DNA from 4 places in the Serratia entomophila genome. Region 1 is predicted to be linked to each of the others. Evidence: predicted binding sites of a transcription regulator. Region 1 holds the regulator's gene; each other region holds the start of a gene.
The links. The regulator PhoB, encoded in region 1, activates phosphate uptake and scavenging genes when phosphate is short. The targets are predictions, from matches to a motif close to CTGTCATAAAACTGNCNNAT.
Positions count from the first base shown of each region.

Region 2: a site for PhoB is predicted at 5,409-5,428, ahead of phoA (alkaline phosphatase). Genes of this name have one in related genera too.
Region 3: a site for PhoB is predicted at 1,982-2,001, ahead of glpT (glycerol-3-phosphate transporter). Genes of this name have one in related genera too.
Region 4: a site for PhoB is predicted at 3,126-3,145, ahead of ugpB (sn-glycerol-3-phosphate ABC transporter substrate-binding protein UgpB). Genes of this name have one in related genera too.

Region 1 covers NZ_CP082787.1:990,937-998,206, reverse strand. Annotated here, with positions in the region: gene brnQ (branched-chain amino acid transport system II carrier protein) at 1-1,089, opposite strand, end outside; gene KHA73_RS04670 (PstS family phosphate ABC transporter substrate-binding protein) at 1,537-2,475, opposite strand; gene phoR (phosphate regulon sensor histidine kinase PhoR) at 2,490-3,806, opposite strand; gene phoB (phosphate response regulator transcription factor PhoB) at 3,831-4,520, opposite strand; gene sbcD (exonuclease subunit SbcD) at 4,722-5,948, shown strand; gene sbcC (exonuclease subunit SbcC) at 5,945-7,270, shown strand, end outside.
Region 2 covers NZ_CP082787.1:1,568,335-1,575,604, forward strand. Annotated here, with positions in the region: one part of gene KHA73_RS07805 (IS3 family transposase) at 1-266, shown strand, start outside; one part of gene KHA73_RS07805 (IS3 family transposase) at 266-1,146, shown strand; gene KHA73_RS07810 (helix-turn-helix domain-containing protein) at 1,216-1,665, opposite strand; gene KHA73_RS07815 (malate:quinone oxidoreductase) at 1,870-3,447, opposite strand; gene phoA (alkaline phosphatase) at 3,917-5,344, opposite strand; gene KHA73_RS07825 (glutathione S-transferase N-terminal domain-containing protein) at 5,467-6,174, opposite strand; gene KHA73_RS07830 (ArsR/SmtB family transcription factor) at 6,238-6,921, opposite strand; gene KHA73_RS07835 (antibiotic biosynthesis monooxygenase family protein) at 6,995-7,270, shown strand, end outside.
Region 3 covers NZ_CP082787.1:4,655,181-4,662,450, forward strand. Annotated here, with positions in the region: gene glpB (glycerol-3-phosphate dehydrogenase subunit GlpB) at 1-151, opposite strand, end outside; gene glpA (anaerobic glycerol-3-phosphate dehydrogenase subunit A) at 141-1,790, opposite strand; gene glpT (glycerol-3-phosphate transporter) at 2,155-3,510, shown strand; gene glpQ (glycerophosphodiester phosphodiesterase) at 3,710-4,792, shown strand; gene yigL (sugar/pyridoxal phosphate phosphatase YigL) at 4,825-5,622, opposite strand; gene pldB (lysophospholipase L2) at 5,634-6,671, opposite strand; gene rhtB (homoserine/homoserine lactone efflux protein) at 6,817-7,270, shown strand, end outside.
Region 4 covers NZ_CP082787.1:4,625,200-4,632,469, forward strand. Annotated here, with positions in the region: gene ugpE (sn-glycerol-3-phosphate ABC transporter permease UgpE) at 1-621, opposite strand, end outside; gene ugpA (sn-glycerol-3-phosphate ABC transporter permease UgpA) at 618-1,505, opposite strand; gene ugpB (sn-glycerol-3-phosphate ABC transporter substrate-binding protein UgpB) at 1,654-2,973, opposite strand; gene KHA73_RS22185 (aminotransferase-like domain-containing protein) at 3,222-4,409, opposite strand; gene livF (high-affinity branched-chain amino acid ABC transporter ATP-binding protein LivF) at 4,545-5,246, opposite strand; gene livG (high-affinity branched-chain amino acid ABC transporter ATP-binding protein LivG) at 5,516-6,286, opposite strand; gene KHA73_RS22200 (high-affinity branched-chain amino acid ABC transporter permease LivM) at 6,283-7,270, opposite strand, start outside.

The sequences.
Region 1 (7,270 bases):
CCAGCGCAGGGTGAAGCTCAGCACCACCAGCACGATGCACGGCGGGTAAATCGCGGTCAGCACCGGGATGGAGATCTGGATCAGATGGCTCAGGCCCAGGTTGGACACCACCATCGAGAACAGGCCCAGAATGAACACCAGCGTTTTGTAAGAGAACGGCAGGTATTGGGCGAAGAACTCGGCGCAGGCGCAGGTCAGGCCTACCGCGGTGACCATGCAGGCGATAAAGATCAGCGCCGCCAGGAAGAAGCTGCCCAGGCCGCCGAAGGTGTTTTGCACGTAGGCATGCAGGATCTGCGCGCCGTTGGTGGCGTCAGGCACCAGCACGCCGCTGCCGGAACCCAGTTTGAACAGGCTCAGGTAAACCAGCGTCAGCCCCACGCCGGCGATCAGCCCGGCCAGAATGGTGTAGCGCGTCAGCAGGCCGGCGTCTTTCACGCCGCGGGAACGTGCGGCGTTGACGATGACGATGCCGAACACCAGCGCGCCCAGCGTATCCATGGTCAGATAGCCGTTAACGAAACCGGAAGAGAAAGGAACGTTCTGATAAATCTCGGTCGCCGGGATAGGCGCACCCGCCGGCCACAGCAGCGCGGCGATGCCCAACGCGCCCAGCGCAACGATTTTCAGCGGCGCCAGCACGTGGCCGACGGTATCGAGCAAGCGGCCCGGATACAGAGAAATGCCGATCACCAGCGCGAAATACACCAGGCTGTAGATAAACAGCGGCATGGCGCCGTCGCCGGTCAGCGGGGCGATACCCACTTCAAAGGATACGGTGGCGGTGCGCGGCGTGGCGAACAGCGGGCCGACCGCCAGATAGCAGACGGTCGCCAGCAGCAGGCCCGCGCTGCGGCCAATCGGCGTGCTGAGGGCGTCGATGCCGCCGCCAACGCGCGCCAGCGCAATCACGGTCATCACCGGCAGGCCCACGGCGGTGATCAGAAAGCCGATCGCCGCGGTCCAGACGTGTTCACCAGACTGCAGCCCCACCATCGGCGGGAAAATGATATTCCCGGCGCCGACGAACAAGGCAAAGGTCATAAATCCCAATGCCAGAATATCTTTTGACGTTAAACGATGAGTCATACGATGTCGTGTTGCCTGTTCAAATGAAAAAAAGTGTCCGATAGCGTGGTGCGTTAAGCCCCACCGGTTGCCGGCCCGCCGTTTCATCCTCAGAGCAATAAGTGCAAAAAACGCGTGACGTCCGGCGTTTTGTCCTTATTTGAAAGTAACCACTCATGGTGATGGGCAGAGTTTTAAGAGTTATAAAAATGGAGGTTTAATCCGACAACGAGGGCTAAGGTAAACGTTTATAGCGCTTCAAGGCAAGGCGCACGGCGAAAAGCAGAGTTATTGACCAGATAAAGTTTAGCCACCAGTCGATCATATTGGCTATCAATAAATATACACTACATGATTTGTATCATTTTTGAGCAACCTTCTCACAAAACGTGAAGCATATGCTAACTAACCGCGCGAAAACGCCAATAAAGCAGCTGTTTTCGCGCGGGATGCGCTGGCTGCGCCGGGTTATTTCAGGCCCAGCGCCCGGCGGGTTTTCTGCAGCGTAGCGGGCGGCAGCGGCAGGTAGCCGTCGTGGTTGACCAGCCCCTGCCCGGTGTCCGACAGTACCCGATCGAGGAAGGCGGCGGTCAGCGGCTCCAGCGGCTGATTGGGCGCCTTGTTGATATAGATGTACAGATAGCGCGCCAGCGGGTAGCTGCCGTTACGCACGTTGACGTCGGTAGGCGCGATATAGTCAGTGCCGTTTTCCGCCAGCGGCAGCAGGCGCACGCCGCTGGCGCGAAAGCCGATGCTGGCGTAGCCAATGCCGTTCAACGAACCGGCCACCGCCTGCACCACCGAGGCAGAACCGGGCAGCTCATTGACCCGCGGCATAAAATCGCCGCCGCACAGCGCGCGCAGCTTGAAATAACCGTAGGTGCCGGAAGCGGAATTGCGCCCAAAACGCTGCAGCGCGCGCGCAGCCCAGTCGCCGCTGAGCCCCAGCTCGCCCCAGCGCGTTAACGGGCGGCTTTCGCCGCAGCGCCGGGTGGCGGAGAAAACGCGATCAAGCTGCTGCAGGTTAAGGCCGCGCAGCGGGTTGTCCTGATGCACCAGCACCACCAGCGCGTCCACCGCTACCGGCACCGCCAGCGGCGCATAGCCGTAGCGGTGTTCGAACGCAGAGACCTCCGCCGCCTTCATCGGCCGGCTCATCGGCCCAAGCTGCGCGGCGCCCGCCGCCAGCGCGGTTGGCGCGGTCGAAGAACCGGCGGCCTGGATCTGCAGGTTAACGTTGGGGTAATGCTGGCTGAAATCTTGCCCCCACAGCGCCATCAGATTCGCCAGGGTATCGGAACCGACGCTGGACAGGTTGCCCGACAGCATGCCGTCCGGTTGCGCCAGCGCGCCACGGCCGGCCAGCAGCGCCAGGCAAAGCAACAGCCATCGGGAAATTCGGGTCATACCTGTCTCTCGCGTTAATTTCTCACCGCATTCTCTGATAAAGCTGCGGGAACAATCAACCGGTTAGGCAAGGTAAAGATGAATCGCGTGCCGTTGCCCGGCTCGCTGAGGATTTCCAGCCGCGCATCGTGGTGGCTGAGCGCATGCTTGACGATCGCCAGCCCCAGCCCGCTGCCGCCGGTCTGTCGCGAGCGCGCCTTATCGACGCGGTAGAAGCGTTCGGTCAGGCGCGGAATATGCTCGGCGGCGATGCCCGGCCCGTTATCGCTGACCTGGAACTGCGCGCCGTGCGGCGTCTGTTGCCAGCTCACTTCGATATTGGTGCCCTTCGGCGTGTGATTGACCGCGTTATACACCAGGTTCGACACCGCGCTGCGCAACTGGTCTTCATTGCCGAACACCTTAAGCTGCTCGTTCACCCGGAAGCTTATCTCATGATTGCCGCCGCTCAGCGACTGCGCCTCGCGCTGCAACACCCGCAGCATCAGCGGGATATCCACCCGTTCGTTCATGTCCACGTTGGGCGCCGCCTCAATACGCGACAGCGTCAGCAACTGTTTGACCAGCCCGTCCATGCGCCGGGTCTGCTCCTGCATGGTGCCCAGCGCCTTGCCGCGCAGCGAACCGTCCAGCTCTTCGTCGCTCATCATTTCCAGATAGCCCTGCAGCACCGTCAACGGCGTGCGCAGCTCGTGGCTGACGTTGGCGAAGAAGTTGCGCCGCGCGCCTTCCAGCTGACGCATCTGCGTCACGTCGCGCGCCACCATCAGCAGTTGGCCTTCGGAATAGGGCATCACGCGGAATTCGACGTAGTGTTCGTTGTTCAGCTGCAGCGTCAGCGGGCGTGAAAACTCCTGCTGTTGCAGATAGTGGCTGAACTCCGGGTAACGCAGCAGGTTGAGAATGTGTTGGCCGTTATCTTCCGGCCAGCGGAAGCCCAGCAAATGCTGCGCCAGCCCGTTGCACCAGAAGATATTGCCTTCGACGGTGGTCATCACCACCGCATCGGGCAGCGACTCGGCCCCGCTGCGAAAGCGCTTGATCAACAACGCCAGCTCGCGGCGGCGGCGGCGGTTGCGCTGCTGCATCTGGTACAGCCCGTAGAACAGCGGCTCCCAGCTCCAGCGCCCGGGGGGCGGCGTCATGCTGCGGTCGATCCACAGCCAGTGGGAAAGTTTGAGTTGATTGTAAAAATTCCACACCAGCGCCGCCAAAGCGGACGCCAGCAGGAACCAGGGCAGATAACCGAAAATCAGCCCCAGCAGCAAAGCAGGCAAACAAAAAAGAGCCAGCTCCAGAGCCAGCCTCTTCCACGACAGACGTTCTAACACGGCGTATTCTCCAGCGCGGCGCGATCAGTAGCGCGTTGAGAACCGGTAGCCGGTGCCCCGAACGGTTTGAACCATTTTGTCATGACCACTGGTCTCTAACGCCTTGCGGAGCCGACGGATATGCACGTCAACGGTACGGTCTTCCACATAAACGTTAGTGCCCCAAACGTGATTAAGCAACTGTTCGCGGCTATAAACACGCTCCGGATGGGTCATAAAGAAGTGCAGCAGCTTGAATTCGGTCGGCCCCATCTCCAGCGCCTGATCGTTGGCCATCACGCGGTGGGAGGAAGGATCCAGACTCAGCCCTTGCATTTCAATCACTTCTTCCACCGCCATCGGGGATATGCGGCGCATGACCGCCTTGATGCGCGCTACCAGCTCCTTGGGGGAAAACGGCTTGGTGATATAATCATCCGCCCCCACTTCCAGCCCGCGCACCCGATCTTCTTCTTCGCCGCGTGCGGTCAGCATCATCACCGGTATATCGCGGGTCAGCGCTTCACGTTTCATATGTTTGATAAACTGAATGCCGGAACCTCCGGGCAACATCCAGTCGAGCAACACCAAATCAGGGAACGGCTCAGACAGGCGCGTCACGGCGCTGTCATAATCCTCGGCTTCCAACGGTTGGTAACCATTCTGTTCCAACACAAAGCACACCATCTCACGGATCGGCGCTTCGTCTTCCACCACCAGTATGCGTCTTGCCATCGTCAATCCTGCCAATGTGTTAGCGATCACAGTTGATTGCGGGCGCCATTATGCGTCAGTTTTGTGACAGATTTATGAAATAAATAGCCATGAAAAAAACCGGTTGTTACAGGCAGTAAGCATAGCGACTATTTCAAAGGACGCAGAAACATCATATTCCCTTTATAATCCCCGCCATTACCTTTTCGCCCCGGGAGTGTCATGCGCCTGATCCACACCTCTGACTGGCATCTTGGCCAGTACTTTTTCACCAAAAGCCGCGCCGCCGAGCATCAGGCTTTTTTGCGCTGGCTGATCGAACAGATCGAGCAACAGCAGGTGGATGCGCTGATCGTCGCCGGGGATCTGTTCGATACCGGCTCCCCACCCAGCTATGCCCGCGAGCTGTATAACCGTTTCGTGGTGGAGCTGCAACGTACCGGCTGCCAGCTGGTGGTGCTGGGCGGCAACCACGATTCCGTGGCGACGTTGAACGAGTCGCGCGAACTGCTTTCCTGCCTGAATACCACCGTCATCGCCAATGCCCAAAGCGACATTGAACGGCAAATCCTGGTGCTGAACCAGCGCGACGGCCAGCCGGGCGCGGTGCTGTGCGCCATCCCCTTTCTGCGGCCGCGCGATCTGCTCACCAGCCGCGCCGGCGAATCCGGCGCGCAGAAGCAGCAGGCGCTGCAGGAAGCGATCGCCGAACACTATCAGACGCTGTATCAGGCGGCCTGCGCCCGGCGCGACCAACTGGGGCTGCCGCTGCCGATCGTCGCCACCGGGCATCTGACCACCGTGGGCGTCACCGCCTCCGACTCGGTGCGCGATATCTACATCGGCACGCTTGACGCGTTCCCGGCTCAGGCGTTTCCCCCCGCCGATTACATCGCGCTGGGCCATATCCACCGTGCGCAGAACGTGGCCAAGTCAGAGCATATTCGCTACAGCGGCTCGCCTATCCCGCTCAGCTTCGACGAACTGGGCAAGGCCAAAAGCGTGTTTATGGTCGACTTCAGCGCCGGTGCCCTGCAGCAGGTAACGCCGCTGGAGATCCCAAACTTCCAACCAATGCAGCTGATCAAGGGCGATTTGCCGCAGATAGAGCAGCAACTGCGGCAGTTCGCCGATTATCAGGGAGAATTGCCGGTGTGGCTGGATATCGAAGTGGCGACGCAGGATTACCTCAGCGACATCCAGCGCCGCATCCAGCTGCTGGCGGATGAGCTGCCGGTGGAAGTGGTGCTGCTGCGGCGCAGCAAAGAACAGCGCCGACAGGCGATCGAACAGCAGGACAAAGAAACGCTCAATGAGCTGAGCGTCAACGAAGTGTTCGAGCGGCGGCTGGCGCAAGAACCGGAAATGGCCGAAGCGCGCCGGCAGCGGATGCGCCAGATGTTCCATCAGGTGGTCGAGAGGGTACAGCAGCAGGAGGCGGACCAATGAAAATCCTCAGCCTGCGGTTAAAAAACCTCAACTCGTTGCAGGGCGAATGGAAGATAGATTTCACCGCCGAGCCTTTCGCCAGCAACGGGCTGTTCGCCATCACCGGGCCGACCGGCGCCGGTAAAACCACGCTGCTCGACGCCATCTGCCTGGCGCTGTATCACCAGACGCCGCGCCTCAACGTCACGCCGAGCCAGAACGAGCTGATGACCCGCCACACCGCAGAATCGCTGGCGGAAGTCGAATTTGAGGTGAAAGGCGTCGGTTACCGCGCCTTCTGGAGCCAGCGCCGGGCCAAAAACGCCCCGGACGGCAACCTGCAGGCGCCGAAGGTCGAGCTGGCGCTGCGGGAAGACGGCAAGATCCTGGCGGACAAAGTGCGCGATAAACTGGAGCTGACCGCCGCCATCACCGGGCTGGATTTCGGCCGCTTCACCAAATCGATGATGCTGTCGCAGGGGCAGTTCGCCGCCTTTCTCAACGCCGACGCCAACGATCGCGCCGAACTGCTGGAAGAACTGACCGGCACCGAGATATACGGCCGCCTGTCGGAGCAGGTGTTCGAACAACACAAACAGGCCAAGGCCGATCTGGACGCATTGCACCAGCGCGCCAGCGGCATTGAGCTGCTGAATGACGAGCAGCGCCAGCTGTTGGCAGATCGGTTAGCGGCGCTGGCGACGGAGGAACAGGCGTTCAACCAGCAAAACCAGCGGCAGCAGCAGGCGCTGAGCTGGTTGCAACAGTGGCAGCGCCTCCAGCAGCAGCAAGGCAGCTGCCGGCAACGGTTGGACAACGTACAGCGAGAACAGGCCGACGCCGCCCCGCAGCTGCAGCAACTGGCGCGCAGCGAACCGGCCGAAAAGCTGCGCCCGCTGCGCAACGAACGCGATCGCTGCCGCAGTGAACGCGATCAGCTGCAACAACACATCGTCCAACTGACGCAGCAACAGGAGCAACAGCAGGCACAGGTGGCGCCGCTGCAGCTGGCGGTAGAAAAAACCCGCCTCGCCCAGCAGACGCAGGCCGAGCAGATGCAACAGCAGCAGGCGCTGATCGATGAGCAGGTCGCGCCGCTCGATCATCAAATCGCCCAGCTGCAGCTCACCCAGGCTGAACGACGCCAGGCCGGCGAAACCGCAGAGCAACAGTGTGCGCAGCAGCAGCAGGCTCTGGAACAGCTCAACGCCCAGCGCAGCCAACTGGCGGCGCAGACCGCGCAACATCAGGAACAGCTGAACGCGCTGACCGCCGCGCTGGCCACCCAGCAGCAACGGCATCAGGCGCTGGAAACGCAGGCGCCGCAGGAAACCTTGCGCCGG
Region 2 (7,270 bases), 580 kb from region 1:
CCTCTCCAATCCTTTTTCTTTAGCGGACGTTGCCGCACAATTTGATATCCCCTCATACACGACGCTGGAACACTGGGTTAAGCTCTATCAGGAGAATGGGGCCGAAGCCCTCAACCGGAACCAGCGTGGTCGCCGAATGTATCAGCATCCCAAAACACCCCATGCGGATAAGTCGCCAGATGAGTTGACCCCCGAAGAGATGCGGGAGGAAATCGAGTTTTTACGCGCTCAGAATGACTACATAAAAAAGCTGAGAGCCTTGATGCAGGAAAACGATGCCCGGGCACGGCGGAAAGGGCAAAAATAGTCACGGCATTAAGGCAAGAGCACCGTTTAGACAGGCTGTTGCATGCCGGTGGGCTGGCGCGCAGCACGTACTATTATTGCTGTAAAGTCGGTCGAGTGCCGGATAAATACCGTGAGGCTAAACAACGAATAGCCGAAGTCTTTAACGTCCATAAAGGCCGTTACGGCTATCGTCGCATAACCTGCGTAATGCGAAAGGAAGGGTACGGTTTAAATCATAAAACCGTGCAAAAACTGATGACAGCGCTGCAGCTGAAGTCACCGGTTCGCCGTAAAAAGTACCGCTCATACAAGGGGAATACAGGCAAGTTGGCACCCAATCTCCTGCAGCGTAATTTTACCGCTCAATGCCCCAATCAAAAGTGGGTAACGGATGTAACGGAGTTCCGGGTTGGTGAGGATAAGCTGTATTTATCACCGGTGCTCGACTTGTACAACGGTGAAATCATCGCTTATGAAGTGGCTCGCCGGGCAGAGTTTAGGCTGGTTAAAAGGATGTTGGACAAGGCGGTAAGCAGGATGAAGCCGGGTGAGCAGTTGCTGTTGCACAGTGACCAGGGTTGGCACTATCAGATGGCGGCTTATCAGCATGCGTTGCGGGTTAACGGGATAAAGCAGAGCATGTCTCGCAAGGGAAATTGCCTGGACAATGCCGTGATGGAGAACTTCTTCGGACATCTGAAAGCGGAGCTGTATTACTTGCAGCGTTTTGAGAGTGTGGAACACCTGGCGCAAGAGATAGACATTTACATTGATTACTACAACTCTCATCGTATCAGGCAGAAACTGAAAGGCCTGAGTCCGGTGGAGTACCGAACTCAGGCCTCGAAGGCTGCGTGAATTTACACCGTCCAACTTCTGGGGTGCAGTTCATAGCGGCTGAACCCTTTTTTTATCCCGCTGGCCCGCCTAACGCAGGCCCATCCAGCTGGTGCAAACGCCCTCTGCGGGGTTGCCCGCATACCACCGCTGCCAGCCGGACGACGGCTGAGGGTGCGGCGCTATCGGCTGCGGGCGGATTTCCGCCACGTCCCAACGGGTGGTGCGGCGATACACCGCCGGCGTTTTACCGAACTGCTTCTTGAAGGCGCGCGAAAACGACGGCTGCGAATCAAAATGGTATTGCAGCGCGATATCGAGGATCGGGCGAGGGGTGGCGCGCAGCGCCTGCGCGGCTTGCGTCAGGCGGCGCTCGCGAATATAGCTGCCCAACGCATGGCCGGTGGTGCTGCGGAACATGCGCTGTAAATGCCACTTGGAGTAGCCTGACTTGGCCGCCACGTTGTCGAGCAACAGCGGTTGGTCCAGATGATTTTCAATCCAGTCCAGTAAATCGTGAATGATATTGACGCGATCCATTATTTAAATTCTCCCGCAGAAACGACATTCAGTCACAGAGACTCAGAGTAATTAACCAAGAATATGCTTTGATAATAGGCGGTGAGATAAGGTTGCGCAAGTGTTAACCAGGGGAAAAAAGGGCACTAAAAATGCTCTGGTTAGGGTAGGGGTATAAAAAAAGGCCGCACGAAGCGGCCTTTTCAGCAGGAAATGAACGGAAAATCAGTTGGTTTCCGGCTTCACTTCGATGTAGTTCAGACCCAGCACGCTGCTGGTGTAGCCGCGGATCTTGTTGGTCATTTCAATGTCGCCGTTCAGCTTGTGGCCGTAGGACGGGATGATCTCTTTCAGCTTGCTCTGCCATTCCGGCGTCGCCACTTTATCTTTGAACACTTTTTCCATCAGGTGCAGCATGATCGGCGCGGCGGTTGATGCGCCCGGCGAGGCGCCCAGCAGGGCGGCGATGCTGCCGTCTTCAGAGCTGACGACTTCGGTGCCGAACTGCAGCACGCCGCCTTTGTCAGCGTCTTTCTTGATGATTTGCACGCGCTGGCCGGCGGTCCACAGCTTCCAGTCTTCTTTTTTGGCCTGCGGGAAATACTCTTGCAGCGCGGCGAAGCGATCGTCGTCGTTCATCATCAGCTGGCCCACCAGGTATTTCACCAGATCGAAGTTATCCAGGCCAACGTGGGTCATCGGCATCAGGTTCGAGGTGCTCAGGGAGTGCAACAGATCGAACAGCGAGCCGTTCTTCAGGAACTTGCTGGAGAAGGTGGCGAAAGGTCCGAACAGCAGCACGCGCTTGCCGTCCAGCATGCGGGTATCCAGGTGCGGCACCGACATTGGCGGCGAGCCTACGCTGGCCAGGCCATAGACTTTGGCCAGGTGCTGGTTGGCCACTTCCGGATTGGTGGTGACCAGGAACTGGCCGCCGACCGGGAAGCCGCCGTAGCCGTCCGCTTCCGGAATGCCGGATTTTTGCAGCAGCGTCAGGGAAGCGCCGCCCGCGCCGATGAACACGAACTTGGCGTTAACGGTGGTTTCTTTGCCGTCGCGGTTCAGATCGGCAACGGTTACGCTCCAGGTGTTGTCGGCGTTACGCTTGATGTCGCGCACTTCGTGGCCCAGGCTCAGCTTGAACTTGTCGCTCTGGCTCAGCGCGCCGACCAGCTGGTGAGTGATCACGCCAAAGTTGACGTCGGTGCCCAGCGGCATGCGGGTGGCGGCGATTTTCTGCGCCGGATCGCGGCCGTTCATCACCAGCGGCGCCCACTGCTTGATCTGGTTGGCGTCTTCGGAGTATTCCATGCCGCGGAACAGGGTGCTGTGCTGCAGCGCCGCATAGCGTTTGCGCAGGAAGTTGACGTTGTCGTCACCCCAAACAAAGCTCATGTGCGGCACGCTGTTGATAAAGGATTTTGGATCTTTCAGGACGTCATTTTTCACCTGATAAGACCAGAACTGACGGGAGATTTCGAAAGACTCGTTAACCACCACCGCCTTGCTGATGTCGATGCTGCCATCGGCTTTTTCCGGGGTGTAGTTCATTTCGCTGAAGGCGGAGTGGCCGGTGCCGGCGTTGTTCCAGCCGTTGGAACTCTCTTCCGCCACGCCATTCATGCGCTCAAACATGTCGATGGTCCAGGTCGGTTCCAGCTCATGCAGGTAGGTACCCAGGGTCGCGCTCATGATGCCGCCGCCGATCAAGACCACGTCAACGGTTTTATTCTCTTCCGCCGCAGCCTGTTGCGAAACGCCAAACAGGTTCAGACAGAAGATCATAACGAGTAATTTTCTCATTTAATCAAATCTCTTGTGTGTAAATTCTAGTCATTTGCAGGTGAAAGAATTTATCGGGAGTTACCCTGGTAAAGTAATAAGTAGAGCCGAGTGCACGGCGGCAGCCGAGATGCGTGATAATGCCTTTTTGTTAATAGGGTTTTTAACGAAAAGTGAACTATTACAGCCTGCCTGGGTACAAATTGTTCGGCTCAGGTTACTGACGGGGTATTATTGTTTGCAATAATGTTAAAAACTACTTTTGTAACTAAAAAAATCAAATAAAGCGGGAGATATTAAAAATTATTGTGGGAGAAATACGCGTACTGATTATCTGGAGGATATAACCGGGATATTACTGAGGTTTAATTGGCCGGGAATTCAGCATTATTTCGCTATCACACAATAATTGCGGATAAATTGCAACGTCGGCCGGTAACAAAAAGAAAATAACCTCCTCCCGGGCGGGGAGGAGGTGAGGTTTACGGGGTTATTTGATGCCCATCGCGTCACGCATGGTGAAGAACAGATCGGTCTGGTCGGTCAGCCCCACCACGTTGGCGGCGTGCGGGCCGTAGGCCGCGACCCGCAGTTGGGTGCCGGTGTGCCCCTGGGAGCCTTCTTCCGAGTTGCCGTAGCTGATGGTCATCGGCGCGCCGTCTTTGGTGGTCAGCGTTTGCGTCAGGCCCGGTGCCTTGGCGTCTGCGGCGATTATCTGGCTGGAGTGGGCGTGATCGGCGGTGACAATCACCAGGGTGTTGCCGTCGGCGCGGGCGAAGGCCAGCGCTTTTTGCACCGCTTCGTCCAGATCGACGGTTTCGCCGAACTGGCCGCAGGGGTTGGCTTCATGGTCCTGTTTATCGATCGACGCGCCTTCCACCTGTAGGAAGAAACCGTTCGGGTTGGTTTTCAGCAGATCGATGGCTTTTTCGGTCATGGCCGCCAGCGTCGGGGTGGCGGCGGTGCGCGCCGGGTTGTTCTCGCAGGTGACCGCCGGCTTATCGATATTGCCGTGGTAAGAGGCTTTCGGCCCCTGCCAGCGCACCGGCATATTGCCGTCGGCAAACAGCCCCAGCAGCGGTTTCTGCTGGTTGGCCAGCGTCACGGCCTGCAGGCCGTCGGCATCGCTGACCCACTGGTAGCCCTGCGCGGTAGCCTGCTCTTTCAGCGTTTTACCCTGCCATTCACCGCTTTTCGCCTGCTGATTGAAGGATTTGGCTCCGCCGCCCAGCGTCACGTCGGCGCGGGTTTTCAGCAGCTGTTCGGTGATCGAACCGCGGCCGCCGTTTTCCAGCGCGTTGGCGGCGCATTTCTCGCTGGTTTCCAGCGGGCCATAGCATTTGCGTGAGGTCACGTGCGACACCTGCGCCGCCGGCGTGGCGTCCTGCAGTTCGGCGGTGGAGACGTTGCCGGTGGCCTTGCCTGCGGCCTTGGCAATTTCCAGCAGCGTAGGGTGATCTTTACCGTTCACATCCACCCCGAGCGCGCCGTTATAGGTTTTTACTCCGGTAGACCAGGCGGTGGCGGAAGCGGCGGAATCGGTGACGTAATCCGGTTTGTGGCTTTTCTTGTCCAGCGAGTAGTGGGTGTATTGGCCGGTCAGCGGCAGCGCGTCGATGCCTTTGAAATAGCCGCCGGCGCCTTCGGCATAGTTGCGCGCCGAGGTGATCTCGGAGTCGCCCATGCCGTCGCCGATCAGTAAAATCACGTTCTTCACCGTTTTATCCGACAGCGAAGCCTTCAGCGCGGCGGTTTGATCGCCGGAGAGGCGGCGCGCGCCGCCCGGTTCGACGATATTGCCGCGCGCCGCGCGATCGGTCAGCCCGGCGCTATCGGTCTGGGCGTCATCGGCGATGGCGGAGGAGCACAGCAGAGCGGATAACACCGCGCCGGCAATCAGGGAAACAGCAGGTTGCATCGGGGAAACTCCTTGTCGTAATACAAATAACATCAAATTGTTACGCAAGGAGACTAGAGCAGGGTGATGACAGTTTTATGACGGTGAGAAAAGGGATAGCCCGGTGGCTATCCCGTTGATTATCAGGCCTCGCGCGCCGGGATATTCACGCCGCGCTGCACGGCGGGGCGCGCCAGGCCGCGTTCCAGCCATTGGCCAACGCGCGGGAAACTGTCGAACTCCACCACTTCGCGCGCTTCATAGAAACCGATCAGATTGCGCACCCAACCAAGCAGCGAGATGTCGGCGATGGTGTATTCCTCGCCCATGATCCAGTCGCGCCCTTCGAGGCGGCTTTCCAGCACGCCCAGCAAACGTTTGGACTCATTCTTGTAGCGCTCCAGCGGCCGTTTGTCTTCATATTCGCGCCCGGCGAACCGGTGGAAGAAGCCGAGCTGGCCAAACATCGGGCCGACCGCCGCCATCTGGAAGAACACCCACTGGATGGTTTCATAGCGCCGGGCGGGATCCTGCGGCAGGAATTTGCCGCTCTTTTCCGCCAGATACAGCAGAATGGCGCCGGATTCGAACAGCGCCAGCGGCTTGCCGCCCGGGCCGTCGGGATCGAGGATCGCCGGGATTTTGCCGTTCGGGTTCAGCGACAGGAACTCGGGCGTCCAGGTTTCGTTTTTGCCGATATCGACCAGGTGCGGCTCATAGGGCAGGCCGATCTCTTCCAGCATGATGGAAACCTTCACGCCGTTCGGCGTCGGCAGAGAGTACAGCTGCAGCCGCTCCGGATGCTGAGCGGGCCACAGTTTGGTGATTGGGTATTGGGTTTGATCGAGCATAAGGAGTCCTCGGGTTGGCGGTTTGCCTATTGAGTATTGCACCAAAGTTAACGCGTTGCGGGGTTAAACAGTGAGGTCAAAATGTGCTTTCAGCGCATTTTTGCCGGCGGCGGTGAGCTGCAGCTCGCGGCTATCGAGCCGGCGTCTTATCCAGCCGCGCTCGATAAAAGCGTTAAGCATCGCTGCGCCCAGTGCGCCGCCGAGGTGAGCCCTGCGTTCGCTCCAGTCCAGGCAGCCGCAGGCAAAGCGCCGGCGAGACGGCGCCGGGGAACAATCGACGCCCAGCTGCGCCAGCGCGGCGGCTCCGGCGGGGCTTAAGCGGTAGTCTTCATCGCCCGCCAGCCAACCAAGCGCATGCAGGCGGTCGTGCAGCTTCACCGCCACCTCGCCGGCCATATGGTCGTAGCAGGTGCGGGCATATTGCAGCGCGGTCGGCGTACTGCTTTTAACCCTTGGGCGCTCGACGCCGGCCAGCGCCATCAGCCCTTCCAGCGCGGTGGCCACCGGCTGCCCGGCCAGGCGGAAATAGCGATAACGCCCCTGTTTGACGCAGGCGATCAACCTCTGTTCCTGCAAGCGCGCCAGGTGCGCGCTGGCGGTGGAGGCGGCAACCTCCACTGCGGCGCTGAGTTCGGTGGCGGTATAGGCGCGGCCGTCCATCAGCAGGCACAGCATGCGCGCCCGGGTGCGGTCGGCGATAGCGGCGCTCAGCGCCGCCAGGCGATCTTCAATATCGATGTCATTCATACTTCGAGATTAGACGAAGTATCACCGCGCAGCCAGCGTTAGCATGGGCCATATTTCATGACCGGAGCACCACATGATTGCCGTAATTTTCGAACTGCAGGCCGCCGACGGGCAGCGTGACACCTACCTTGAACTGGCGGCGGCGCTGAAACCGCTGCTGGCGGAGATCGACGGATTTATTTCGATCGAGCGTTTCCAAAGCCTGGCCGATCCGCAACGCCTGTTGTCGTTGTCATTCTGGCGTGACGAGGCGGCGGTGCAGCAGTGGCGCAACCTGGAGCAACACCGGGCCGCGCAGGCGCAGGGGCGCGGCGAAGTGCTGGCGCAGTACCGGCTGCGGGTGGCCGAG
Region 3 (7,270 bases), 1.3 Mb from region 1:
GCTGCGCCAGCAGATCGAGCGAGCCGGACGAGAAATAGAGCGCGCTTTGCCCGGCGCTGACCACTGCGCAGCGTTTGCCGCGTTCGGCAACCGCAATAGCACAACTCAGGCCCGCCAACCCGCCGCCAATCACTACCGCGTCAAATCGCATCATCCGCCTCCTGTTCCTGATCACCGCGGGCATCGAGCCCGCACAGGCCCTGATAAACCCAACTGGTGAATTCAGTTTCGCGCAGCGCATCGCCCCAGGCGATCGGCCGCACGCCCTTCCAACGTTCGTTGAGGAAATGCGACAGCTGATCGATCGACTGCTGCGGGGTGCTGATCTTAAAGCGCGCCAGCAGCCCGGCGGCGCGGCAGGCACAAAGTTCGCCCTGGCAGGTGCCCATGCCGACGCGGGTGCGGCGGCGCAGATCGACCAGGTTGTTGACCGTCAAAGAATTCACCGCATAGCGCACCTCGCCGGCGGTCACCGCTTCGCATTCGCACACCAGGCTGTTGTCGAGCCGATCGCCGGCCGGCACCTGCCCGGCGCGATCACCATGGCGATACACCGCCGAGCCGCGAATGCTGGCCGGCAGAGAAACCACGCGGCGCACGGTCTCTTCCGCCGATTGGCGTGAACCGGGCAGCGCCTCTTGCGCGGTGGTGCATGGGCTGTTCAGCCCCAGCTTTTCACACAGCTTGTCGGTGGCCCATTCCGCCATCAGCCGGTAGGTCATCAACTTGCCGCCGGTGATGGTGATAAACCCTTCCAGGCCGTCGCGGGCGGCATGGTCCAGCAGCACAATGCCGCGGCTGACGTTGCGCCCGCTCGGGTCGTCGTCGCTGGCCACCAGCGGGCGCACGCCGGCATAGGCGCGCAGTATGCGGGTCTGCGCCAGTTCGGGCGCCAGCAGCGCGCCCTCGCGGATCAGGATGTCCACCTCCTGCGGCGTCACCTGCATGTTGTCGATCTGGTCGTAGTCGATATGGGTGGAGGTGGTGCCAATCAGCGAGATGGTATCGCCCGGCACCAGAATGTCGGCGTCCGCCGGCTTGCGGCAGCGGTTGATCACCCGGTTATTGATGCGGTGGCCGAGGATCAGCAGCGCGCCCTTGGCCGGGAACATGCGCACCCGCAGGTCGGCGTACTCGGCAATCTGCTGGCCCCAAATGCCCGCGGCGTTGACCACCGCGGCGGCGTGCAAATCGTATCGTCTCTGGCTTTGATGGTCGAAAACGCGCACGCCGGTCACGCGATCGCCCGTGCGCAACAAACCCACCACCTGATGGTAGGTGAGGATCCGCGCGCCGTGCTCACGGGCGTCCAGCATATTGGCGGCGGTGAGGCGGAACGGATCGACGGTGCCGTCCGGCACCCGCACCGCGCCAATCATCGCCGGATTGGCCGCCGGTTCCAGGCGCAGGGCCAGCTGCGGGTCGATCGCCTCGGCGCCGATGCCCGCCGCGCGGCAGGCGGCGACAAACTGCTGCTGATAGTCCAGCGAATCCTGCGGCAGGGTGATGAACAGCCCGTCGGTCGCTTCGATGCAATGGTGGGCAATGCGTTTCAGAATGCGGTTTTCTTCAATGCATTCACGCGCCGACTCGCCGTCGGTAACCGCATAGCGCGCGCCGCTGTGCAGCAGGCCATGGTTGCGGCCGGTGGCACCGGTGGCGATATCGTGGCGCTCCAGCAGGATGCAGCGCAGCCCTCGCCGGGCGCAATCGCGGGCGATGCCTGCGCCGGTGGCGCCGCCGCCAATGATGATCACATCCGTTTCGTCGTCCGCTGAAAGACTGCTCATAACGCTCCCCCTGGATCCGTGGTTATGCCCCTATTGGGCCACGCTTATTGGGGTTTTTGTTTGATAAGGAACAATAACGAACCTAAAACGAAAGAAAAATGTCCACAAAAAACCATGTATGTGATCATAATCACGATTTTTGGGCCTTTTTCTATTTCATAACGTTAACGAATCGCTCAAAATCCGCGTTAGTTTCATAAAAGTGTAACATTTGCGCCATTCATCACAGCGACACCAGGCGTATTTGACTAGGATGGCGCTCGTTATGGAACAAAAAAACACCACATTCGATATCCGCTCAATCATCAAATGAACGTAAAAGGTCATATTGATGTGATAACAGATAAAGCCATCGGAGGCGCTCATGTTGAGTATTTTTAAGCCGGCAGCACACATTTCCCGTGTGCCGGTCGACAAAGTCGACCCGCTCTACCGTAAATTGCGCTGGCAAATTTTTATGGGGATCTTCTTCGGTTACGCCGCCTACTATCTGGTGCGTAAGAACTTCACCCTGGCGATGCCGTACCTGATCGAGCAGGGCTTCAGCCGCGGCGACCTCGGTTTCGCGCTGTCGGGCATTTCCATCGCCTACGGTTTTTCCAAATTCATCATGGGGTCGGTCTCCGACCGCTCCAACCCGCGGGTATTCCTGCCCGCCGGCCTGATCCTGGCCGCGGCGGTGATGCTGTTCATGGGCTTCGTGCCGTGGGCCACCTCCAGCATCGCGGTGATGTTCGTGCTGCTGTTCCTGTGCGGCTGGTTCCAGGGCATGGGTTGGCCGCCGTGCGGCCGTACCATGGTGCACTGGTGGTCGCAGAAAGAGCGCGGCAGCATCGTTTCGGTGTGGAACTGCGCCCACAACGTGGGTGGCGGCCTGCCGCCGCTGCTGTTCCTGCTGGGCATGGCCTGGTTCAACGACTGGCACGCGGCGCTGTACATGCCGGCCTTCGGCGCCATTCTGGTCGCCCTGATCGCCTTCGGCCTGATGCGCGACACCCCGCAGTCCTGCGGCCTGCCGCCGATTGAAGAGTACAAGAACGACTATCCGGACGATTACAGCGAGAAAGCCGAAGAAGAGCTGACCGCCAAGCAGATCTTCATGCAGTACATTCTGCCGAACAAACTGCTGTGGTACATCGCGGTCGCCAACGTGTTCGTTTACCTGCTGCGCTACGGCATCCTCGACTGGTCGCCGACTTACCTGAAAGAAGTGAAGCACTTCGCGCTGGACAAGTCCTCCTGGGCTTACTTCCTGTACGAATATGCCGGTATCCCGGGCACCCTGCTGTGCGGCTGGATGTCGGACAAGGTGTTTAAAGGCAACCGCGGCGCTACCGGCGTGTTCTTCATGACCCTGGTGACCATCGCCACCGTCGTTTACTGGCTTAACCCGGTCGGCAACCCTGGCATCGACATGGCCTGTATGATCACCATCGGCTTCCTGATCTACGGCCCGGTGATGCTGATCGGCCTGCACGCGCTGGAGCTGGCGCCGAAGAAAGCCGCAGGCACCGCCGCAGGCTTCACCGGCCTGTTCGGTTACCTGGGCGGCTCGGTCGCCGCCAGCGCCATCGTCGGCTATACCGTGGACTACTTTGGTTGGGACGGCGGCTTTATGGTGATGATCGGCGGCAGCGTCGGCGCAGTACTGCTGCTGTTGCTGACCATGCTGAGCGAGAAGAAACACCACGCGGAAGTCGCCGCCAGCAAACGCGGCTAAGCATTATCGCATCATCTTTACCCTATGAATTTCGAGTTGCGGCCAGGCGGCCAGCTCACTCATCCCCAGGCGCTGACTTTAGTAAGTAACTGGGGTGAGTGAGCGCAGGTAACAACGCTGCAACTTGAAAGGCGACGGGTAAAAAGGCCGCCCTGCGGCCTTTTTATTACCCTGCACCAACAACATGGAGAACCACAGAATGCGGACTCAAGTTAAAGCCCTGCTGACAGGGATTATCCTCGCCACCTCAATGGCCGGCGCCGCCCATGCCGCCGACGATAAAGTGGTGATCGCCCACCGCGGCGCCAGCGGCTACCTGCCGGAACACACCCTGCCGGCGAAGGCGATGGCCTACGCACAGGGCGCCGATTTCCTCGAGCAGGATCTGGTGATGACCAAGGATAACGAGCTGGTGGTGCTGCACGATCACTATCTCGACCGCGTGACCGACGTGGCCGAACGCTTCCCGGACCGCGCACGCAAGGATGGCCGTTACTACGCCATCGACTTCACCCTGGCGGAAATCAAATCGCTGAAGTTCACCGAAGGCTTCGAGATTGAAAACGGCAAGAAGGTGCAGGGCTACCCTGGCCGCTTCCCGATGGGCAAATCCGACTTCCGCGTGCACACCTTCCAGGAAGAGATCGAGTTCGTGCAGGGCCTGAACCACTCGACGGGCAAGAACATCGGCATCTATCCGGAAATCAAGGCGCCGTGGTTCCACAAGCAGGAAGGCAAGGATATCTCCAGCAAAGTGCTGGCGGTGCTGAAACAGTACGGTTACACCGGCAAGGGCGACAATGTCTACCTACAGTGCTTCGACGCCAACGAACTGAAGCGCATCAAGACCGAGCTGGAGCCGAAAATGGGCATGGATCTGAAGCTGATTCAGCTGATCGCCTATAACGACTGGCAGGAAACCTACGAGCAGAAGGCCGACGGCAAGTGGGTGGAATACGACTACGACTGGATGTTCAAGCCGGGCGCGATGAAGAAAATCGCCCAGTACGCCGACGGCATCGGGCCGGACTACCACATGCTGGTGGTAGCGGAACAATCCAAACCGGGGCACGTCGTGCTGACCGACATGGTGAAAGAGGCGCATGCCAGCAAGCTGGCGGTGCATCCGTTCACCATCCGCGCCGACGCGCTGCCGAAATACGTCACCGACGTGAATCAGCTGTATGACGTGATTTACAACCAGGCGGGCGTCGACGGCGTGTTCACCGACTTCCCTGACAAGGGCGTGCAGTTCCTGCAAAAGCAGGGCCAGCACAAGTAACAGCAAGGGCGCCGCAGGGCGCCCTTGTTATTTCAGAGGTACATCTTGCGCAGGTAGTGCGGCACCGCGTCGTCGACGTTGGAGCCGATCACTTCCAGGTTCGGCAGCTTGTCCTTCAGGCGCTGGTGGGCGTCGCGCATGATGCAGCCCTTGCCGGCCATCGACAGCATTTCCAGATCGTTCATGCCGTCGCCGAAGGCGATGCATTCTTTCAGCGTATAACCGATGATCTTGGCCACTTCTTCCAGCGCATGCCCCTTCGACACCCCACCGGCCATCACTTCCAGGCAGGTCGGGAACGAGAAGCTGACGTTGACCCGATCGCCCCAGCGCGCGTTGATGGCGTCTTCCAGCGGCAGCAGCTTTTCGTGGTCGTCACAGGTGAAGTACACCTTGCAGACGCCGTCGGTTTCCAGCAGGCCCGGCTCAAACAGCTGATAGGTGAAGACCGACTCACGGAAAAACTCCGCCTGCTCCGGGCTTTCGCGGTTGATGTACCAGTCGTCGTTGCGGTAGACGTTGGTGGTGATGTCCGCATCGTCGTGCATCATGCCGTACAGATCGCGGGCGATGTCCGCGTCGAGGTTGTGGCTGAAGATCAGTTCACCCTCGGTGTTGTGCACCCGGGCGCCGTTGGAGGTGATCATGAAGGCGCTGATTTCCAGGTTATCGCGGATCTGCGAAACGTCGATATGGTGGCGGCCGGTGGCGAAAACAAAGTGCACATCGCGCTGGGTCAGCAGCTTGAGCGTTTCTTTGGCGTACGGCGACAGAGTGTGGTCGGGAGACAGCAGCGTGCCATCTAAATCGGAAGCGACGACGTGATACATAGCGTTATGTTCTAACCTCTGATGGAGTTGTCGGCGGTAGGGTTACCACCTAAGTGTTGAGCAAAGAAGCGCAGGATTGCGTTCAGTGCTTCGGCGCGCATCGCGTCCCGCTCGAACAGGATCTCATGGCGTGCGCCTTCGATAACCCGCGGTTGTCCCCCTTCACAGGGGTGCCCCGCGTCTGACAGTGCCTGACAAAAAGCCTGATGCGAACGGTTGTCGACCACCCGTTCTTCACCGGCCTGCAATAATAACAGCGGCGTGTTGATGTTGGCGGCCTGAGCGACGACTTCGCGCCCGGCCTGAATGCTTTCCCGCACCCAGTGATAGGTCGGCCCACCCACCTGCAGCTCGGGGTAATCGGCGTAATAACGCAGACAGCGCCGATAGCGCTCGCGGCTGTGGGTCAGTACGTTGACCACGTAGGGCAGCGGCCGCCACTGGCCGGTCCCCACCGCGTAATACTCGCGCACCGCCGGGCGTTTCTCCGCCCAATCCAGAATGCGCCTGGCCATCCAGCCCGGCATCGGCAAATAGATGCCGAACATCGGCGCGCAAAACGCCGCCGCGTCGAACGCCTGCGGCCGGCGCAGCAGGAACTGCGCCAGGATCGCGCCGCCCATCGAATGGGCCAGGGCGAAGCAGTGGCGGTAGCCGCGCGGCGCCACTTCACGCTGATAGAACTGCTCGAAATCATCAACGTAATCGCTGAAGTTTACCACATGACCGCGATGCGTATCTGCCAGTAAACGGCCCGAACGCCCCTGGCCGCGATGGTCGACGATCATCACGTCGTAGCCGCAATGGAACAGATCGTAGGCAACCTCAGGGTATTTCACGTAGCTTTCGATGCGGCCGGGGCTTACCACCACCACCCGCCGGTGGCGCGGCGAACAGATGCGCACGAAGCGGATCGGCACGCCGTCCACCCCGCTGAACTCGCCTTCCTCGCGCAGCCGCCAAAAATCCAGCAGCGGCCCGGTGGCGAAAGCAGCGAACTGCGTTTCACGCGCTAACCAGTCATCAATGCTGAGAGTGAACGAGGTCATCGAGAGCCTTTTCCCTGTGTGGCCGGCGGAAAAATGTGACCGCTGGCACAAGAAATAATACTAGCGTATTGTGATTTAATTCTGACAAAAATGGCGCCATATCGGCGCATTGTGGCACAAAACGACGCTTTCAGGGAGCTGCGCAATGACCTTGGACTGGTGGTTAACCTATCTGCTGACAACCCTCATTCTCAGCCTGTCCCCCGGCTCCGGCGCCATCAACACCATGAGCACCGGCATCAGCCATGGCTACCGCGGCGCGGCGGCGTCGATCGCCGGCCTGCAGATCGGGCTGAGCACCCATATTCTGCTGGTGGGCATTGGCCTTGGCGCGCTGATCTCTCAATCGCTGTTGGCGTTCGAACTGCTGAAGTGGCTGGGCGCCGCCTATCTGGTGTGGCTAGGCATCCAGCAGTGGCGCGCCGCCGGGGCGTTGGATCTGCACGCGCTGGCGGGCAGCATGCCCCGCCGCCGCCTGTTCCGCCGCGCGGTGCTGGTCAACCTGACCAACCCGAAAAGCATCGTGTTCCTGGCCGCGCTGTTTCCGCAGTTCATCCTGCCCAATCAGCCGCAGGCCGAACAGTACCTGGTGCTCGGGG
Region 4 (7,270 bases), 1.4 Mb from region 1:
GGTGATGACGAACAGCGCCGCCAGGTTGGTCTTCGACAGCGGCAGCACGATGTCCCAGAAAAAGCGCATCGGCCCGGCGCCGTCGATGCGCGCCGCTTCCAGCAGCTCGTCCGGCAGCGTCATGAAAAACTGGCGCAGCAGGAAGGTGGCGGTGGCCGAGGCCATCAGCGGCAGCGTCAGGCCGGTGTAGCTGTCCAGCAGGTTGAGGTTGGAGATCACCTCCACCGTTGGGAAGATGCGCACCTCTACCGGCAGCATCAGGGTGAGGAAGATCAGCCAGAAGAACAGGCTGCGCAGCGGAAAACGGAAGTAAACGATGGCGTAAGCCGACAGCACCGATACCACAATTTTGCCGAAAGTGATCGCCAGCGCCATGATCACGCTGTTGAGCAGCAGCAGCGAGAACGGCACCTTGAGGTTGCCCACGCCGCCCTGCCAGATGTTGCGGATGTTCTCCCACAGGTGGCCGCCCGGCACCAGGGTCATCGGCACCTGGAACACCTGTTTGTCGTCCAGGGTGGCGGCGACAAAGGCCACGTACAGCGGGAACAACACCACCAGCACGCCGATTATCAGCATCACATGGCTGAAGATATCCAGCCCCCGTCGATTCTCAATCATTGGTAACGCACCTTACGTTCTACGAAACGGAACTGGATCACCGTCAGGCCAATCACCAGCAGCATCAGGATCACCGACTGCGCGGCGGAGCTGGACAGATCCAGGCCGGCGAAGCCTTCGCGGTAGATCTTGTAGATCAGCGTGGTGGTGGACTGCACCGGCCCACCGCCGGTGGCGGCGTCGATCACCGGGAAGGTATCGAAGAAGGCGTACACCAGATTGACCACCAGCAGGAAGAAACTCACCGGGGTGATCAACGGCAATACCAAATTGAAGAAGCGCCGTACCGGGCCGGCGCCGTCGATGGCGGCGGCCTCCACCAGCGAACGCGGGATAGACTGCAGCGCCGCCAGGAAAAACAGGAAGTTATAGCTGATCTGCTGCCATACCGAGGCCAGCACCACCAGGAACATCGCCTGCCCGCTGTTTTGCGCGTGGTTCCAGCTGTAGCCCAGCCCATTGAGGAAATGGGTGATCAGCCCCAGCCCCGGGTTAAACAGGAAGATCCACAGCACCGCCGCCACCGCCGGCGCCACCGCGTAAGGCAGGATCATCAGCGTGCGGTAGATGCGGCTGCCGCGCAGCACGTAGTCCACCAGCGCGGCGAAGAACAGCGACACCGCCAGCCCGATGCCCGCCACCAGGAAGCTGAAAATCAGCGTGGTGTAGAAGGAGTCGAGGTAGTAAGGGTCGTGGAACAGCTGGGTAAAGTTATCCAGCCCGACGAACTGGCTGGACAGGCCGAACGGATCGAGGCTCTGCACGGAGTACCACAGCGCCTCGCCGGCGGGCCACAGAAAGAAGATTGCGGTAATCAGCAGCTGCGGCAGCACCAAAACATAGGGCAGCCAGCTGCAGCCGAAACCGGGACGATGTGAACTCATAATCTAGGACTCATTGAAGGCAAAGATGGGCGAATCAGCGCAAGGCGTCGCGAGCAAAGGCAGCCTGGGTGCGGACAGCGCACGACTCCCGGCGTGGAGAGCGTGCGCTGCCCAATCCCAATCTGGCAAGCGCAGCAGTCAAATGGGATTATTGCGTCGAAGATTCGAAGCGGCGCAGCAGCACGTCACCGCGCTGTACGGCGGCGTCCAGCGCCTGCTGCGGCGTTTTCTTGCCGGTCCATACGCTTTCCAGCTCTTCATCCACCACGCTGCGGATCTGCGGCATGTTGCCCAGGCGCAGGCCTTTGGTGAACGGCAACGGCGGCTTGTTCAGCATCTGGCGCGTGGCGACGTCGGCGCCCGGGTTCTTGTCATAGAACCCCTGCTGCTTGGTCAGGTCGTAAGCGGCGGTGGTGATCGGCAGATAGCCGGTCTTCTGGTGCCACTCGGCGGCGATTTCCGGCTGCGCCAGATACTGCAGGAACTCGGCCACGCCCTTGTAGGTGGCGGCGTCTTTGCCGCTCATCACCCACAGGCTGGCCCCGCCGATGATGGCGTTCTGCGGCGCGTTTTTGGCGTCGGCGTCGTACGGCATCATGCCCACGCCGTAGTTGAACTTGGCGTAGTGCTTGATATCCGCCAGCGAGCCGGACGATGCGGTCGTGATGGCGCAGTCGCCGCTGTAGAACTTCTCGGTGGACTCGTCTTTGCGGCCGAAGTAGGTGAAATCCCCCTTCTTGTTCATGTCTTCCAGCAGCTGAATGTGCTTCACCTGCAGCGGCTTATTGAATTCCAGCTTGGCGTTGGCGCCGCCGAAGCCGTTGTTTTCGGTGGCGAACGGCACGCCGTGCCAGGCGCTGAAGTTCTCCAGCTGGATCCACCCCTGCCAGCCGCTGGCGTAGCCGCACTTCATGCCGGCCGCGCGCAGTTTGGCGGTGTCCGCCGCCAGCTCCTGCCAGGTTTTCGGCGGTTGATCCGGGTTCAGGCCGGCCTTCTTGAAGGCGTCTTTGTTGTAGTACAGCACCGGGGTGGAGCTGTTGAACGGTTGGGACAGCAGGTGGCCGCTCTTGTTGTCGGTGTAATAACCGGCCACCGTCGGCACGAACACCGACTCGTCGAAGTTGATGCCGGCGTCTTTAAACACCTCGTACACCGGTTTGATCGCTTTGCTCGCCATCATGGTGGCGGTGCCCACTTCGTACACCTGCAGGATGGCCGGCGCCTTGCCGGAGCGGTAAGCGGCAATGCCCGCCGCCAGGCTCTGTTCATAGTTGCCTTTATAAACCGGTACGATCTTGACGTCGCCGTGGGTCTGGTTGAAGCGGTCCGCCAGGGAATCCACTTCCTTACCCAGTTCGCCCTCCATTGAGTGCCAGAACGGGATCTCGGTCGCCGCCAGTGCCTGGGTGCTGACCGCCAGGGTCAACGCGACGCACAGCGTGGTTTTGCGAATAGCGTAGGTGAGCATGCCTAACTCCTGAAAAAAGCTGGTGTATCCCCTGCATCTTTCAAGCCGCAGCCGCGTTGCTGCAACGTGAAATCTATTGGGGCAATAAGCGCGTGAGCGAAAAGGATCAGTTTTTTGTTCGGAAGCTAACATGCCATGCGCGGATGACAGAAAAATAACCGTTAGATGACAGCCAGATGACGGGAGGGTGAAGTACAGATTGCGTTTTGATGTCGGCGGCGAGGCTGTGCGCCCCGCCGCCGTGGAAGTTACAGCGAACGACGCAGGCGAGCGACCGCTTCCTGCATTTGCTGCTCGGTGGCGGTGGCAAACGACAGGCGGAAGGTCGAGCGATCCGGATTATCGGAGAAGAAGTATTCCCCCGGCACGAACACCACGCCCTGCTGCAGGGTGGTATTCAACCATGCGGTGGCGTTGAACGGCTGACGGAAGCGCGCCCACAGGAACATTCCGCCCTTCGGCATATCGAAGGTGATGTAGTCGCCCAGCTCTTTTTCCACCAGCCCGGCCAGGATCTCGCCTTTATGCTTGTAAGCGGCGCGGATCTTTTCGATCTGCGCCGGCAGGCGATCCAGCCCCAGGTAACACTCGACGATGCTCTGCGACAGCGCGCTGGCGTGCAGATCCGCCGCCTGCTTGATGATCGCCACCTTGTGCAACAGGAACTCGGGCAGGATAGCCCAACCCAGCCGCAGGCCCGGCGCCAGGATCTTGGAGAAGGTCGAGGTGTAGATAATGTTATCGGTATGGCCCAGCACCTGCTGCGCAACCTGATGCAGCGTAGCGTTGCGCTCATCGGTAAAACGCAGCTCGCCGTACGGGTCGTCTTCGATAATCAGGAAGTTGTGCTCGACCGCCAGCTTCACCAGCAGCTCGCGCCGCGCCGCGCTCAGGGTGATGCCGCTCGGGTTGCCGAAGTTCGGCACCACGTACACGCCCTTGATGCGTTGGGTTTTCAACAGCTCGGCCAGTTCCTCCACCACCATGCCGTCGCTGTCGGAGGAGACCGACATGATATTGGCTTCCGCCAGTTCCAGCGTCTGCAGCGCCGCCAGGTAGGTCGGGCGCTCCACCACAAACACGTCGCCCGGGTTGACGATGGCGCGCATCACCAGATCCAGCGCCTGCTGGGAGCCGGCGGTCACCATCACCTCTTCCGCGCGGGCGGAAACGCCGCGCTCGGCGCACAGCGCGCAGATGCGCTCGCGCAGCAGCGGGCTGCCCTCGGTCAGGCCGTACTGGAAGGCGCTTTTCGGCTGCTCGGTGATCGCCTGTTGGGTGGCGATGCTCAGCCCTTCGAAGTCAAACAGGGCATCAGAGGGGATGCCGCCCGCCAGCGAAATGACGTTTTCCATCTTACTGTGCTTGAGCAATTCACGGATTGCCGAGCTTTTTACATTGACGATGCGCTGCGCGAGTAACCCTTCTGTCTTCATTTCTTATTCTCGTAATCGTTATACATTTTGTAGGGGCGCGGTACACGGCCACCAGGCTACTGGGGGCGACGCTATTCGCCCCCACAGGAAAGTGAGTTCAGCCAACAACGCTGTAGCCTGAAAGACGACGGGTATTTAGCCGCCCAGATACGCCGACCTTACTGCTTCGTTTGCTAACAATGCGGCTCCCGTATCTTCCAACACCACGCGGCCATTTTCCAGCACATAACCGCGATCCGCCAGTTTCAGCGCCTGATTGGCGTTTTGCTCCACCAGGAAGATGGTCATGCCCTCTTCCCGCAGTTGCTGAATGATGTCGAAGATCTGCTGAATGATGATCGGCGCCAGCCCCAGCGACGGTTCGTCGAGCAGCAGCAGCTTCGGCTGGCTCATCAGCGCGCGGCCAATCGCCAGCATCTGCTGTTCGCCGCCGGACATGGTGCCGGAACGCTGATTGCGGCGCTCCAGCAGGCGCGGGAACAGGCTGAACACCCGCTCGATGCGCTGCTGATACTGCTGACGATCGGCGAAGAAGCCGCCCATCGCCAGGTTTTCTTCCACCGTCATGCGCGAGAACACCCGCCGCCCTTCCGGCACGATCGCCACCGCCTCGCGCATGATGCGCGAAGTTTGCCACTGGGTGATCTCCTGCTCGAGGAAGGTGATGGTGCCTTCAGTGGCACGCGGTTCGCCGCACAGGGTGCCGAGCAACGTAGTTTTACCGGCGCCGTTGGCGCCGATCAGGGTGACTATCTCGCCCTGTTTGATGTTCAGGCTAACCTGATGCAACGCCTGAATTTTGCCGTAATGGGCGGAGACCTGATTAAATGACAACATAAAGACTGTGCCCCATCATTGTGCGTGAGCATCGCTGGTGGTTATTTCGCTGCGCAGCAAGGCGCGAGCCGTGAGGTTTGGTGGGCCAAATAAACGGTGAGTAACGCAGCGGCGCGGCGAAATAGCCCCAGCCCAGCGGGTCGCGCCCCAAAAAACCCGCTCTCTGCGTTGTCAGATTTGAACATAGTCCCGCTATGTTCTTCATCTTCCGCCTTGATAGCGGGCTTTTGGGTCTGCGACGATGCCACGAACAATGATGGGACACAGTCTTAAGCCTCGCCCAGATAGGCCCGGATGACGTCCGGGTTGTTGCGGATTTCGGCCGGCGTGCCCTGCGCCAGCGGCGTGCCCTGATTCACCACGTAGATGCGGTCCGAAATGCCCATCACCAGCTTCATGTCGTGCTCAATCAGCAGTACCGAAACCTGATGCCGGTCGCGCAGTTCGACGATCAAATGGTCCAGCTCGTCGGTTTCTTTCGGGTTCAGGCCGGCGGCCGGTTCGTCGAGCATCAGCAGCTCCGGGCGGGTCACCATGCAGCGGGCGATCTCCAGCCGCCGCTGCTGGCCATAGGCCAGGTTGCCCGCCGAGCGGTTGGCCATCTCCAGCAGGCCGACGCGCTCCAGCCACACCGCCGCACGCTCCAGCGCATCGGCTTCGGCGCGGCGGAAGGCCGGGGTTTTCAACAGCCCGGCGAACAGGCCGCTTTTCAGATGCTGATGCTGCGCCACCAGCAGGTTCTCAATCACCGTCATTTCGCGGAACAGCCGCACATGCTGGAAGGTGCGCACCACGCCCATGCGGGCGATGGCCTGCCCCGCCAGCCCTTCAAGGTGGCGATCGCGCAGCCTGATGGTGCCGCCGGTCGGGCGATAAAAACCGGTCAGGCAGTTGAACACCGTGGTCTTGCCGGCGCCGTTCGGGCCGATCAGCGAGACTATCTCGCCTTCGTTCAGCTGCAGCGCCACGTTGTTGACCGCCAGCAGGCCGCCGAAGCGCATCGACAGCCCTTCGACCTGCAGTAAAGGTTGTGCGCTCATGCCTGTTCCCCCTTGCCTGGGTGAATATCCGCCGCCTTCAGCTTGAGCTGCGGCCGTTTCATCGGCAGCAGGCCCTGCGGCCGCCAGATCATCATCAGCACCATCAGCGCGCCCAGCAGCAGCATGCTGTACTCGTTCAGATCGCGCATCATCTCACGCGACACCACCAGCAGGATCGCCGCCAGGATCACCGCGAACTGCGATCCCATGCCCCCCAGCACCACGATCGCCAGCACGAAGGCCGACTCGACGAAGGTAAAGGATTCCGGGCTGACAAAGCCTTGCCGTGCGGCGAACAGCGTGCCGGCAAAGCCGGCGAAGGCGGCGCTGATGGTAAAGGCGGTCAGCTTGATGCGGGTTGGGCTAAGGCCCAGCGAACGGCAGGCGATCTCGTCTTCGCGCAGCGCTTCCCAGGCGCGCCCCAGCGGCATGCGCAGCAGGCGGTTGATGACGAACAGCGTCAGCACCACCAGCAGCAGCGCCACCAGGTACAGGAACACGATGCGATCGCTCGGATCGTATTGCAGGCCAAAGAAGTTGTGGAAGGTGTCCCAACCGCCGTCGCGCGCGCTGCGGTTAAACTCCAGGCCGAAGAAGGTCGGTTTCGGGATCTGGCTGATGCCGTTCGGCCCGCCGGTGATCTCGGTGTTGTTCAGCAGCAGAATGCGCACGATCTCGCCGAAGCCGAGCGTGACGATCGCCAGGTAATCGCCGCGCAGCCGCAGCACCGGGAAACCGAGCAGAAAGCCGAAAGCGGCGGTGACGATGCCCGCCAGCGGCAGGCTTTCCCAGAAGCCGAGGCCGTAATAGTGGTTCAGCAGCGCATAGGTGTAGGCGCCGATGGCGTAAAAGCCGCCGTAACCCAGCACCAGCAGGCCGGACAGCCCGACCACCACGTTCAGGCCGAGGCCCAGCATCACGTAGATCAGCGTCAGGGTGGCGATATCCACCGTGCCGCGCGACACCAGGAATGGCCAGGCGACC